3 regions of the Ensifer sp. ENS09 genome follow, and region 3 is predicted to be linked to each of the others. Evidence: predicted binding sites of a transcription regulator. Region 3 holds the regulator's gene; each other region holds the start of a gene.
The links. The regulator LexA, encoded in region 3, represses DNA repair genes until DNA is damaged. The targets are predictions, from matches to a motif close to TGTTCNNNNTGTGTTCNG.

Region 1: the regulator LexA is predicted to act here: its motif matches at 2,635-2,652, upstream of IB267_RS17625 (ImuA family protein).
Region 2: the regulator LexA is predicted to act here: its motif matches at 1,921-1,938, upstream of IB267_RS31440 (putative DNA modification/repair radical SAM protein).

Annotation. Positions count from the first base shown of each region.
Region 1 covers NZ_JACVBP010000003.1:540,219-544,387, reverse strand. Annotated here, with positions in the region: gene IB267_RS17635 (error-prone DNA polymerase) at 1-388, opposite strand, end outside; gene IB267_RS17630 (DNA polymerase Y family protein) at 385-1,908, opposite strand; gene IB267_RS17625 (ImuA family protein) at 1,823-2,584, opposite strand; gene IB267_RS17620 (SOS response-associated peptidase) at 2,771-3,442, shown strand; gene dinB (DNA polymerase IV) at 3,483-4,169, shown strand, end outside.
Region 2 covers NZ_JACVBP010000008.1:249,255-253,423, forward strand. Annotated here, with positions in the region: gene IB267_RS31435 (UdgX family uracil-DNA binding protein) at 1-677, opposite strand, end outside; gene IB267_RS31440 (putative DNA modification/repair radical SAM protein) at 674-1,897, opposite strand; gene IB267_RS31445 (sensor histidine kinase) at 2,043-3,563, opposite strand; gene IB267_RS31450 (mandelate racemase/muconate lactonizing enzyme family protein) at 3,904-4,169, opposite strand, start outside.
Region 3 covers NZ_JACVBP010000001.1:300,479-304,647, reverse strand. Annotated here, with positions in the region: gene IB267_RS01590 (hypothetical protein) at 47-649, opposite strand; gene IB267_RS01585 (hypothetical protein) at 768-1,496, opposite strand; gene IB267_RS01580 (hypothetical protein) at 1,725-2,021, shown strand; gene lexA (transcriptional repressor LexA) at 2,259-2,981, shown strand; gene IB267_RS01570 (hypothetical protein) at 3,072-3,404, opposite strand; tRNA gene IB267_RS01565 (tRNA-Cys) at 3,614-3,687, opposite strand; gene IB267_RS01560 (thermonuclease family protein) at 3,840-4,169, opposite strand, start outside.

The DNA of each region.
Region 1 (4,169 bases), on a different contig from region 3:
CCTGGTCCGGAAGCAGAACGGCAATCAGGCCTTCGCCATAGGCAACGAGATCGGCCCAGGCGAGCCGGCATTTCGCCTTGCCACCGCGCTTCTTGCCAAGCGACAGCAACCGACAAAGGCGCGCATAGGCCGGGCGGTCCGTCGGATAGACAAGCACGGAAATCTCGTCGTCGAGATCGAGCCTGCAGCCGACGACAAACCGGACGCCCGTGTCCTTGGAAGCCTGATGCGCCCTGACGATGCCGGCGAGGCTATTGCGATCGACGATCGCCAACGCCTCGATCTTAAGCTCTGCTGCGCGCTGAAATAGCTCTTCGCAGGACGAAGCCCCCCGCAGAAAGGAGAAGTGCGAGGTCACCTGCAGCTCGGCATAGCGCGGCGCCGTCATCCGAATATCCCGTGCAGGAACCAGCGGTGGCTGCCCGTCTCGCCGTGTTCTCCGTCGCCGGAGCGGAAGATCCAGTAGCGCTCCCCGGCGTCGTCTTCGACCTGGAAGTAATCACGGACCGCGACGAGTTCGGCATCGCGCTTCCACCATTCGCCAAAGACGCGCTCAGGCCCGTCGGCACGGCGCACGCGCCGCCTCACGCCGCGCCAGGTGAAGCTGACCGGCGGATGGTCTGGAAGAAGCGCCATGGTTTCGATCGGCTCGGGATGAAGAAGAAGGCGCGTCGGCCGCGGCCAGTGACCGGGCCAGGTCTCGCCCCCATCCGGCGCCATCGGCGCAATCCGGGCGATGGAGCGCTCAGGCACGTCGCTTGCGACCGGCGCGAAGCGGAAGAGCCGGCGATGGCCGATGCGGTTTCCGAGGATGTCGATCAGACCCGATACATCGGCTTCCGGCTCCTCGACCAGCGACGAAATCACCTGGGTTGCAACAAGCGGTTCGGTGTGCGTCGCCGTCAGCGACATGATCTCGATCCCGAAACCGGGATCAATCGTCTCGATGCGGTCAGTCAGTAGCCGCGTCAATCGCTTGACGTCGCGGACGGGGGTCGCCGTTCCAGCCCTGATCGCCTGATAGGAACTGTCGACACGGTGAAACAGGAGATCGACGCGCCGCGCGCCCAGGCCCTTCTCCTCGAGCAGCCGACAGAGGACGCTGACGAGCTTGGCCGTATAGCGCGCGATGGTTTCGGCGGCAGCGATCGGCTCCCCGAACGAGCGACGGACTTCGATAAGCTCGGGCGTGCGTATCGGGTCGATCGGTTGGGCAACGCGGCCAATCGCCTGATCGAGGCGCCGGCCAAGTTCCGGCCCGAAACGCAAGGAGAGCGGGGCGCGCGGCTGACGGTCGATGTCGCCGACCGTATTGAACCCGAGAACGCGAAGGCCATGAACGACAGACGGATCGAGCCTCAAGGCTGCTATCGGCAGAGTGCGGATGACTTCCCCTTGAGTGCCAGGGGCTACAGCGAGCGTCGGCCGAGCGAGGAAGCGGGCAGCGGCGTGTGCCGAGCCCCAGGTGTCGGCGATCGCCACCTGTGCGGCGATGCCGGCCCCATGGAAGCGATTGACCATGCCCGACAACATCAACGCCTCGCCGCCGTGCAGATGATCGGCACCCGTCGTATCGATCACCAACCCGTCGGGGGGATCGGCGGCAACGATTGGCGCATAGTGCTGAAGTGCCCAAAGCGCCAGACGCTCAAGCGCCTCGGCATCGGCAACGGGATCCGCATCCATGACGACAAGGCCGGTTACCAGCGCCTGTGCCTTGGTTGCCGGCATGCCGATCCTCAGCCCCGCGGCAAGAGCTGCCGCGTTTGCCGCCATAACGACCCGCCGGCGATCCCGCCTGCCGACAAGGACGAGCGGAGCATCAGCCGGCGGCGCGGTGTCGGCGAGCTTCCTCCTCAGGCGATCCGTGGGAAAGGTCGGAAGGAAGAGCGATACGACCCTTGGCATCGGGGGCCTCCACTTCAAAATCTGCACTTTCGCCGGATCGGCAACGGATGAGTTCAACGAGCCAGCGCGGGCGGCCAACACCTGGAACGGGCAACGGTGCGGACGGCAGGACGGAAACCCGCCAACGCGTCGTCGATGCCGTCGGTTGCCCGAAATCCGAGGCCTCCGACTGCCTTCGCCACCGGCGGATCGCGATCCCGATCGTTCCTGAGCTTTCGGCCGCAAGCTGCAAGCGCCGCGAGGCCGTCATCGAAAGGCGCGCCAGTTCGCCGACGACGGCGCCCAGGCCGCCATGACGCAGGCCTTCTTCCATGCAGGCAAGAAGCGCCTTTTCGTCTCCCGCCTCCACATAGATGACCCGTGTCGGTGACAGCCCCACTTGGGCCAATGCCGGCGCGAAGAGATCCGGCCGTGTCACGCACCAGAGCACCTTGCCCTTGGAACGCGCAGCAATGCCTGCTGAGAAGAGCGCCGAGGCAGCGCCGTCGATCGCGCCATTGCCGCCGCCGGCGACCTCATGCAACGCGCCGAGCGCAAGCCCCCCACCGGGCAAGCGCCGGTCGATTTCGGCAACGCCGAACGGCAAGACCTGGCGCCCGCGACCGCTCGTGCCTTCGAGGCGTTGGATGCGCTCGCGCAGTTCGGAAACGACCGAGTTGTCGACTGGACGGGGCATTTTGGAAGGAACAGCTCCCTGGGGCTTTGCATTAGCGCTTCCTGTTGATATGTTCTTTATTTGTTCTCTTTCGCATTGCGAGTCAACTGGCCTTTGAGCCAAGAGTTTCTCGTCGATGCAACACGAGACGACAGGCAACGGCGACCGCTGATATGAACGCGGCGCTGGAGACGGAGGAACTGGAGCGTGTGCAATCTCTACAATCTGACGACCACGCGTGACGCCATCATCCAGTTCACCAGAGCCTTCCGCGACAAGGCCGGCTGGAACGAGCCATCGCTGGACGTCTATCCCGGCTACCAGGCGCCGATCGTGCGCGTCGGCGAAGACGGTGAGCGCGAGATTACCCGCACCACCTGGGGCATGCCCTCCCCGCCGGAAGTCGTGAAAAACTATGATCCCGGCGTTACCAACATCCGAAACCTGAATTCGCCGCATTGGCGGCGATGGCTGGGTCCGACCAGCCGCTGCGTGGTGCCATTCACTTCCTTTGCCGAGCCCGATCCCGCAGCGAAGCTTCTGGGAGGCAAGATCCCGAACGCCTGGTTTGCCGGCAGCAGGGATCGACCTTTGATGTTCTTTGCTGGGTTCTGGACACCGTGGAAGGGTGTCCGGCGCGTACGCGACGGCGAGCGCGAATACGAACTCTTCGGCTTCCTGACGACGTCGCCGAACGAGGTTGTCGCACCGATCCATTTCAAGGCGATGCCCGTCATTCTGACGACCCCTGAGGAAGTTGACCTGTGGCTCACCGGATCCTGGGATGAGGTCAAACATCTCCAACGGCCGCTGCCGGGCAACATGCTGGTCGTCGTGGAACCGCCGGCCGCGCCCACCGAAGAAGGTTTGCTCCTGTGAGCGGTCACCCGGACACAAGGGCGCGACCAAGGTGAAGGCGATGGAAACGCCCGAGCGCCCACGCAAGATCATCCATGTGGACATGGACGCCTTTTATGCATCCGTCGAGCAAAGGGACAATCCAGAGCTTCGCGGGCTTCCTCTTGCCGTCGGTCACGGCGAGGCGCGGGGCGTCGTCGCGGCCGCCAGCTATGAAGCCCGCAAGTTCGGGGTCCATTCGGCCATGCCCTCGGTAACGGCCAAGCGCAAATGCCCGGACTTGATTTTCGTGAAGCCGCGCTTCGATGCCTATCGCGCCGTGTCGCAGCAGATACACGCGATCTTTTGCGAGTACACCCCGCTCATCGAGCCACTGTCGCTCGACGAAGCTTATCTCGACGTCACCGAGAACCTGAAGGGGATGGAATTAGCCACCGAGATCGCCGAGGAAATCCGCCAGGAAATCAAGGTACGAACGGGACTGACGGCGTCCGCCGGTGTCTCCTACAACAAGTTCCTCGCCAAGATGGCGTCGGACCAGAAAAAGCCCGACGGGCTTTTCGTCATTACGCCGAAGAACGGCCCGGCCTTCGTCGAAGCGCTGCCGGTCAAGAAGTTCCACGGTGTCGGACCCGCTACGGCGGAGCGCATGCACAAGCTCGGGATCGAGACAGGTGCGGATCTCAAAGCCTGCGACCTTGTCTTCCTGCAGCAGCACTTCGGCAAGTCTGGGCCGTATTTTTACTGG
Region 2 (4,169 bases), on a different contig from region 3:
TTCTTAGGCATCTCCGATCGCATCGCGTTGAGCTTGATCCGAGCAGGGTTGAAGATGTTGCTGAAATAAGTCGCCCAAAGACTTTCTGCTGCATCTTCTGGCAGGTCGGGTTTTGTGCCACCGGGACCAAAGCTCAGCGCGCCGCCAACAAATCGGGCGGTCAGGCGTGGCGTCGCGATCACCCAATCCATGTCACCGAAGCGGCGTGTAAAAAAGAAGCTTCCCGGCTCCAGAGTGTTGTGCGTCGGCTCGAACCAAGCTGCAAAGCGACGACGGGAGGCCTGCACCGGCGCTTCCCGGAACCGGACGAAAGCGTGCATCTTGTGAATGTCCCGATCGACGGATTTCTGCATCAGCAACAGTTTACGGCCGAGCGGGTCCGCAGGCGAAAGCGGTTCACCTTCGCCTCTGTCGAGGCGCCAAAGGGCGCGGTAAAGCAGCGGCAGGCGTTCAGATGCCGAATGCCAGATTACCGACTTTGCCAGGTTCATGAAGGCCTGTGGAACCCGCGTCGCGTGAACGCCGGGACGTTCGGGCAGGGGTGTCGTGTCGAACAACCCTCCACAACCATGCCAGTCGATCTCTTCCGGAGCGATCCGGTGGCTGATAGCCCGCCTTGCAGCGTCGCGCCAGGCATCAAATGTTCCCTGCGCGGCAAGTGAGACCCAGTAGGTCATAGGAGCTGTAGTTGTTGCGGCGCAGGAACAAGGCGCGCTCGAAGATCGCTGCTATCGGTCAAAGCGCCCGGGCTCCAGCCCGCAAGAGCGATGAAGGGCCTTGCCTTGCGGGTAAGCGCTCCCATTCGCGCGAGATCCTCGACGCGAAGGCGATGATTGCGCCGCGCGGTGATGATGCGGTCGACGACCCGCGTGCCGAAGCCCGGCACGCGCAGAAGGACATCGCGCGAAGCGGTATTGACGTCGACCGGGAAAAATTCCCGATTTCGCAATGCCCAGGCTGTCTTCGGATCGAGCTCAAGATCTAGGTATCCCCCTTGTGTGCCAGTTGCGATTTCGTCTGCCGTGAACCCGTAAAATCGCAGCAGCCAATCGGCTTGATACAGCCTGTGCTCGCGCACAAGTGGGGGACGGACCAGGGGAAGCGCTGCGGAAGCATCCGGAATTGGAGAGAACGCCGAATAGTAGACGCGCCGCAGATGGTAGCCGCTGTATAGCCGGGTTGCGCAGGAGAGGATGACGGTATCATCGGCGCCATCGGCGCCAACTATCATCTGCGTGCTTTGGCCGGCAGGCGCGAAGCGTCTTGGTTTGCGACCGGTGTGGGTCTTGTCTCGCGCAGCTTCGCCCTCGAGCCGCACCTGCGCCATGGCGGCGCGAATGGTCTCCGGCCGCTTTTCAGGAGCGAGCTGTCTTACGCTCGTGTCCTTTGGGAGCTCGACATTGATCGACAAACGGTCTGCCCAAAGACCCGCGTCGCGTATCAGTTCGGGTTGAGCGTCGGGAATAGTCTTGAGGTGGATGTATCCCTTAAAGCCGTGGACTTCTCTGAGCGTTCGAGCGATGCGAACCATATCGGCCATGGTCTGATCGGGTGAGCGGATGATGCCGGAAGATAGAAACAGCCCCTCGATGTAATTGCGCCGGTAAAACTCGAGTGTCAGCGAAACGACTTCCTCGACGGAGAACCGCGCACGTTCGACGTTGGAACTGACGCGATTGATGCAATAGGCACAGTCGAAGATACAGAAGTTCGTCATAAGGATCTTTAAAAGCGATATGCATCGCCCGTCGGGTGTGTAGGCGTGGCAAATGCCGCTGCCACCGGAAGATCCCACGCCGCCTTTTCGTGAATCTCGCCGCTCGCCGCCGCTAGAAGCACAAGAAGCGTCGTACTTCGCTGCGTCCGCAAGGATCGCCAGCTTCTTTCGAAGTGCCATGGATGTCATAACGCGACTTTAGATGTTCACGATATGTTCGTCAATGCTTTTGCGCTATCTTCAATGTTTCCGCAAGGGGCTACAAGCGTGGCCGCGGTCGATCAACCGATAGGCACGCTGTTGCCTTTAGGCGAAGCTGGGTCGCCTATTGAAGCTTCACGGTCGCATTGAAAGTTGTCCCGCTGGATCTCTTGTATTCGTATGTACCGTGAAGTTGGCTCATGACACCACGAATCAGACGGCTACCCATCCCTTTGCGCGCCGTGGACGGATCGAAACCCACACCATTGTCTACAATCGTTAGAGATGCGCGATCCTCGCCCGATTGGAAAGAGATCTCGATATGTCCGGGGCAGCTGTCGGGATAGGCATATTTGAGGCTGTTTGTCACAACCTCGTTCACAAGCAGCGCGATTGCCGTGGCTTGCTCCGGCGTCAGTTTGAAGTCACCAATGTCATAATGGACCGAAACGTTGTCGCCATAAGCCGCGACAAGTTTGTCTACTACGGACGGTATGAGATCGCCGGCAGACACGGCATCAAACTGGTCATGTTCGTAGATCTGTTCGTGCACCGCAATCATCGCACCAATACGGTCAAACAGCGCCTTCTGGGCGTCAGGCGGAAGTTGTTGCATCCGAATTATGCTTTGAATGCCCTGGAAATTGTTCTTCACACGATGGTGGATTTCGCGCAGCAAGAGCTGATTGTCGGCCAAAGCTGCTTGCAGATGCGCGGACTTCGTGACATCGCGCCGGACCAGGTGATGAATCCACCCCCCCGCAGCAATCGAAGCGATCGCGGCCAGCGCCAGAACAGCCAGCGCGATGGAAAGGTCACTCCAAAACGGCGCCAAACCGGCCCCATAGTCTTCAGAGGCGACCGCGATGAGATCCGTCCCATCCACACGACGATAAGCCACAACTCGACGAACGCCGTCGGCAGGCGACGTAGCAAAATACGTGCCCGTCGGAGACGAAGGCAAGTACTCCGTGAACAGAACGTACTTGCTCATGTTCAGTGGACCGTCGGCAGCCGGGTATCTTGCGACCAGTTCGCCATCGTTTCGTATCATGCTGACAGTGGAGTTCTCCCCGAGCGAAACCGCCTCCCAAACTTCCTTGAGCAATCTGCCTTCGAAGGAAACCATTGCAGCTCCGGCGAAGACGCCATTCCGTTCCAGGCGCTTGCTGAAAACGAAAATTTGGTGATGGTTCAGCCGGCTTACGAGCAGGCCCGAGACGTAGGATTTTTGGCCAGTTGCAAGTGCGGAGAAGTATGGCCGATCCCGAATGTCGATCGGCCTAATATTGGGGTCTGTTGAGAACAACGTCCGGCCGTTGCGATCAACGACGTAAGCCTGAACCTGCCCAGGCAGGTCTGACACCGCCAGATTGATGTCTGCCACTTCGTCAGACGCGAGCCCAAGCGTGGGGCCCAGCGTGTCGTCAATTCGCCGAAGGGCCTGAACAGCCAACGCATTGATCCAGCTTGCATTGGTCGCCACAATCTTTGATGCGGCCGCGGCACGCTCCTCGGTTCGAAGAATCGAAGAGCGATAGCTCTCGTAGACCCACAAGAAGAGTAGGACGACGAGCGCCGCAAACATGGCCGCCACGATTGATGTGGCAGCGGTCGAGACCGCTAGCCGCTTACCTGTGTCCATGCAGCCGCCCGCTCCAAACCCTACAGCCAGTTAATCTTAGAAGTCTGCTTGCACGATGCAAGGGTGAGTCTCCGGGAATGCTGTCAGGCTTGCGAGGAAGCGGCCCTATAATTGCTCAGTTTGCGAACTTTCTGCCGTGAATATTATCGATAGAGTTTCGCGACGCATTGATTGTGCAGGCGGCAATGGCGGTTCCTGCCGGCACTACAGCGACGACGGCGATAGCAGTTTGCTCGCCTGCTGCACTAGGTTGAAGCACCCGATTGGATCGATGCGGCGCCGAGCGAACTCGTCGGTGAGCTCTTGCACACGCAAGCCCGATCCCGGCGGCTGGGCGCCATTATTTTGCGCCAACCGTGAACAAAGGCTTGCCCAACCTCGCCGCATCGATCTCGATGCCGAGACCCGGCGCTGTCGGAGCAGATCCGAAGCCCGCGTTGGAACGGGGTGTACGGTTCGCTAGATGGCCGTCGGTCCAGTCGTTGAAAAACGGTGTCATAAGGAGGGACTCCGGGCGAGTGGTGGCCGCGACGTGCGATGTCGCCGCGGTAATGATGTCGCCGCCCCACATGTCCTCGACGGACACCGCCATGTTCAACTCCTGAA
Region 3 (4,169 bases):
ACCGCCCGGCCTTCGCGCAACAACGCCCGCTCACGCGCCCCTGTTTTCAGAGGCTGAACGGATCCCGTGCCGAGCGTTTCTCGCTCGGTGCATTGAACGGATCCGCCTTCTTCTCCTTGGACTTGCGGCCTTCGTCGGCGATGATCTCGTCGACTGCCTTCTGGCACTTCATCAGCTCTTCGGCCGCGGGGCCAGTGCCGCGCAGGCTGAGATTGGCGATCACGCGATCTTCGAACGCGATGGCCAGGCCCCGCTTGCGCACGAAGCCCGTCAGGAACTCGGCGTCGGTGACGTTCACGAACAGAAACTTTCCGCTCGCATCGCCAGCAGCGGTCGCCGAAGCGCTCCAGGGCTCGGTCTTGTCGAAGCGGAACGTCAGGTCGTATTCCTTGCCGACCTCGAGCGACCGCCAGTCGTCGCTGGCAAAGCTCATGTAGAGCGGCGACTCGGAGCCCTTGGGATAGAACCCGAGCCGCAAGGTGACGCCGCCGTCGAATTCCGACGATATGAAGCAGGAGCCCTCCATCGAGGTGTCGGATGCAACGGTCCAACCGTCGACGTCCTTCCACTTGATGATTTCGGACTCCTCGGCCGCGGCCGATCCCGCGGCGATCAGACAGCTTACCAATCCGACCAGCAATCTACGCATGCAAAACCCCCGTTTGCCCGCATTTTGATAGGTACCCGCGCCGCTGTCGAGGGTACCGAGCCCGATACCAGCAACATTTTAGGAATATTCACCTCTCTGCGGAAAGCGGACGCGCCCATCACATGGCGAAAGGATCTTTCGACGACTTGGTCTGGCCGCCACCGGCAAAGGGATCGTTGTTCGGGCCAGTGCCACCGGCGCCGGCAAAGGGATCGTTCGCTGCCCCCTGCCCGCCGTTCGGGATCAAGGCGCTAACCGCCTCCTGACATTTGAACATCTCGCTCACCGCCTTCATCGAATCGCGCAGGCTGAGGCTCGCGACGACGCGTCCCTCGAAGGCCAGCGCCAACGTGTTCTTGCGAACGAATTCGGTAAAGAAGTCGGTGTTGGAAAAGTTCACGACGAGGGCCTTGGCGCCGGTAAGATCGACGCCGAATGCAACGGCCGGCCACTGGCGACCCCGGTCGAGCTGCAAGGCGACGTCATATTCCCGCTGCGGCTCGATGGATTTCCACTCGGCATTGCCGATCGAAAGAAACGCCAGGTTCGCCGACCCCCGCGGATAAAAGCCGATACGAAGGATTGCGCCTGCATCATAGCTCGTCGCGGCGTAACACGAGCCTCCCAGGGATGGATCGGAACCCACCGTCCAGGCGTTGATCCGCTTCCAGATGTTCGAACGCCCATCTTCAGCAGACGCCGCTCCGGCCGTGAGCAACAGACCGAGCACCACCAACGACAATCTACGCATGCAATTACCCCACTTTCCACGCAAAGTTATCTTTTTTTGACCTCCTGTCGAGACGGTGAAGCCCCTTCCTCGCAGGGATTTTTGCGCATCCCCCACCCCCGACCCTAGAGCCGATACTGCCGGTGCGTTCTTCGCGCGTCGCAAGAGGAACGGTCAAGATGAACTCGAGGTGGAGCGGCTGGCGCAAATCGGACACAGCCTGCAGGCAAAGAGCTGTTGAACACGGCAGAGTGATCGCCATGCTTGCTGGACTTCGGAACGAAAGCACGGTTCACATCGTTTCCCACCATGTAGTGCCACCCCTTCATCAAGTGGACGATTCCCGTGCTTGCCGCCCTGCTTCTCGCTTCGATAGTCGCATCGCCCAATATGCCTGACGTCAAGCTCAGCGCCGCGACGGTGGATGAACTCCAGACCGATTTCGAACGGGCCGTGCCGTGCCATCAGATCGATGGACGCAACGTGTGGAAGGGCGCACTGGCGTTCTACATCCAGTCCTTCGTTTATGACGGCGACACGCCCGTCGCGACCGACGCCGCCGACGCGGTGCTGCCGGAAGACAACAGCGCAGAGACGGTGAAGGAGTTCGAGGACGCCTGCTCGACCTCGCAAGCGACCTAAATCTCTCCTCATAGAGCCCCGTGATTCGCTCGAATCAGCTGCGCGACTGGCGTCATCCGGCGCGATTTTGGCACGCAACCGTCGCCGATAAGCGCCCTGCTCCCGCAAAAGTGACCGATCGGCACCCGCAGAAGCGGCCAATCGCCTGAATTCACGGAATTTTAGGCACTTGCGGAACACATATGGAACAGATAGTGTCTGTTCTTGATTTGTTTCACGCCTCTGGAGCGACGTGCCATGCTGACCCGCAAGCAACAGGAATTGCTTCTGTTCATTCACGAACGCATGAAGGAGTCGGGCGTACCGCCGTCATTCGATGAAATGAAGGATGCGCTCGACCTGGCGTCGAAGTCTGGCATCCACCGTTTGATCACCGCGCTCGAAGAACGCGGCTTCATTCGCCGGCTGCCGAACCGGGCGCGCGCGCTCGAAGTCATCAAGCTTCCGGAAGCCTACGCCGCCGGCCAGCAGCAGCCGCGCAGGGGCTTCTCGCCGAGCGTGATCGAAGGCAGCCTTGGAAAGCCGCCGGCGGCCGCTCCTGCTGCGCCGAAGCCCGCCCCGGTTGCCGAAAGCACGTCCGTTTCCGTCCCGGTGATGGGGCGCATCGCTGCAGGCGTTCCGATCTCGGCGATCCAGAACAACACCCATGACATCACCGTGCCGCTCGACATGATCGGCAGCGGCGAACATTACGCCCTTGAAGTGAAGGGCGATTCGATGATCGAGGCCGGCATCTTCGACGGCGACACGGTGATCATCCGCAACGGCAACTCGGCCAATCCCGGCGACATCATCGTGGCGCTCGTGGACGACGAGGAAGCGACGCTGAAGCGCTTTCGTCGCAAGGGCGCGTCGATTGCGCTCGAAGCCGCCAACCCCGCCTACGAGACGCGCATCTTCGGACCAGATCGCGTGAAGATCCAGGGCAAGCTCGTCGGGCTGATCCGCCGCTACCATTGAATTCCAGGCAGAACGCCGAATCAAAAAAGAGCCTCGCCAAGGAAATTGGCGAGGCTCTTTCCATTTCGGGTGACCTGAAATCCAGATCGCCTATTCGTGGATCGTATATTCGCCGAGCTCGCAGAGATCCTGCGTGTCCTCGGTCGTATCGAGGGCCGAGCCCTCCTCGAATTCGAATCGCATGTCGTATTTGCAGACGTCCCGCCCGTCGGCAATGGTGATCTCCATGCTCTCGCCAGGGTTCAGGACCTGCCGACCGAAAACATCGTCTTCCCACTCATTGACGCCGACCGGCGACGTATAAAAGTTCGTCAGGACCACGCTGGTGTTGTTCTTCAGCTGGAAAACCAGGTCGTCCGCGTGCGCCTCAATAGCGGTCGCCGCAATACACGCCAACGCCGTCAGGATCAGTCTCTTTTTCATTGATGCCATTGCCTCCGTTCTTAATGTTGACGGACGCTACCGATGCGGCTGATCTCAGCGGAGTCATCGTTCCCCCTCTACCGATTTCACCGAAGCGATAAGATCCGACGGAGGCATAGGAGACGTGGCTTGCGCGGACGTGGGGTCGCGAAACGACCCGCGCTGCCCCAGGGCAGAACGTCGAACCAATTTAAACGAGGTGAAAATATTGGAGGCCTCGCCCGGAATTGAACCGGGGTACAAGGATTTGCAGTCCTCTGCGTCACCACTCCGCCACGAGGCCTCACAGCTCGGATAACCAAGCGTTGGCGCGGATTTAGAATGATTGCAGAAAAACCGCAAGAGGCATTTTCTGAAAAACGCGCCGTCGATTTGTTGGATAGATACTTTCCACAGAACGATCGCCGATGTCCGCCGATCGGCTCCCAGTTGATCTCAGCACCAGGGCGTCGGGCGTCCATCCCACGGGCGCACGAGCCCCTCGGAGACAAGCACGCGTCCAAGAGATTGATCGCCACGGGTAACCAGGCGCAGTTTTTCGCCGGCCTTGGCGTCTGATCGCCCGCCTGCCGAAACCAGCTTGAAGTCGCCCGCGTTCAGCAGCTCTCGCAGGCGCTGCTTGGCGTAGAAGCCGCGCGAACGCTCCTTGTCGCAGCTTGCCTGGCGGATTCGCGGCGCGTCGACGTCGGCGACGCGGATCGTCTCGCCATGAAAGACGAAAGTGGCGCCATCGATCACGCAGTTGTCGTTGCGAATGCCACAGAA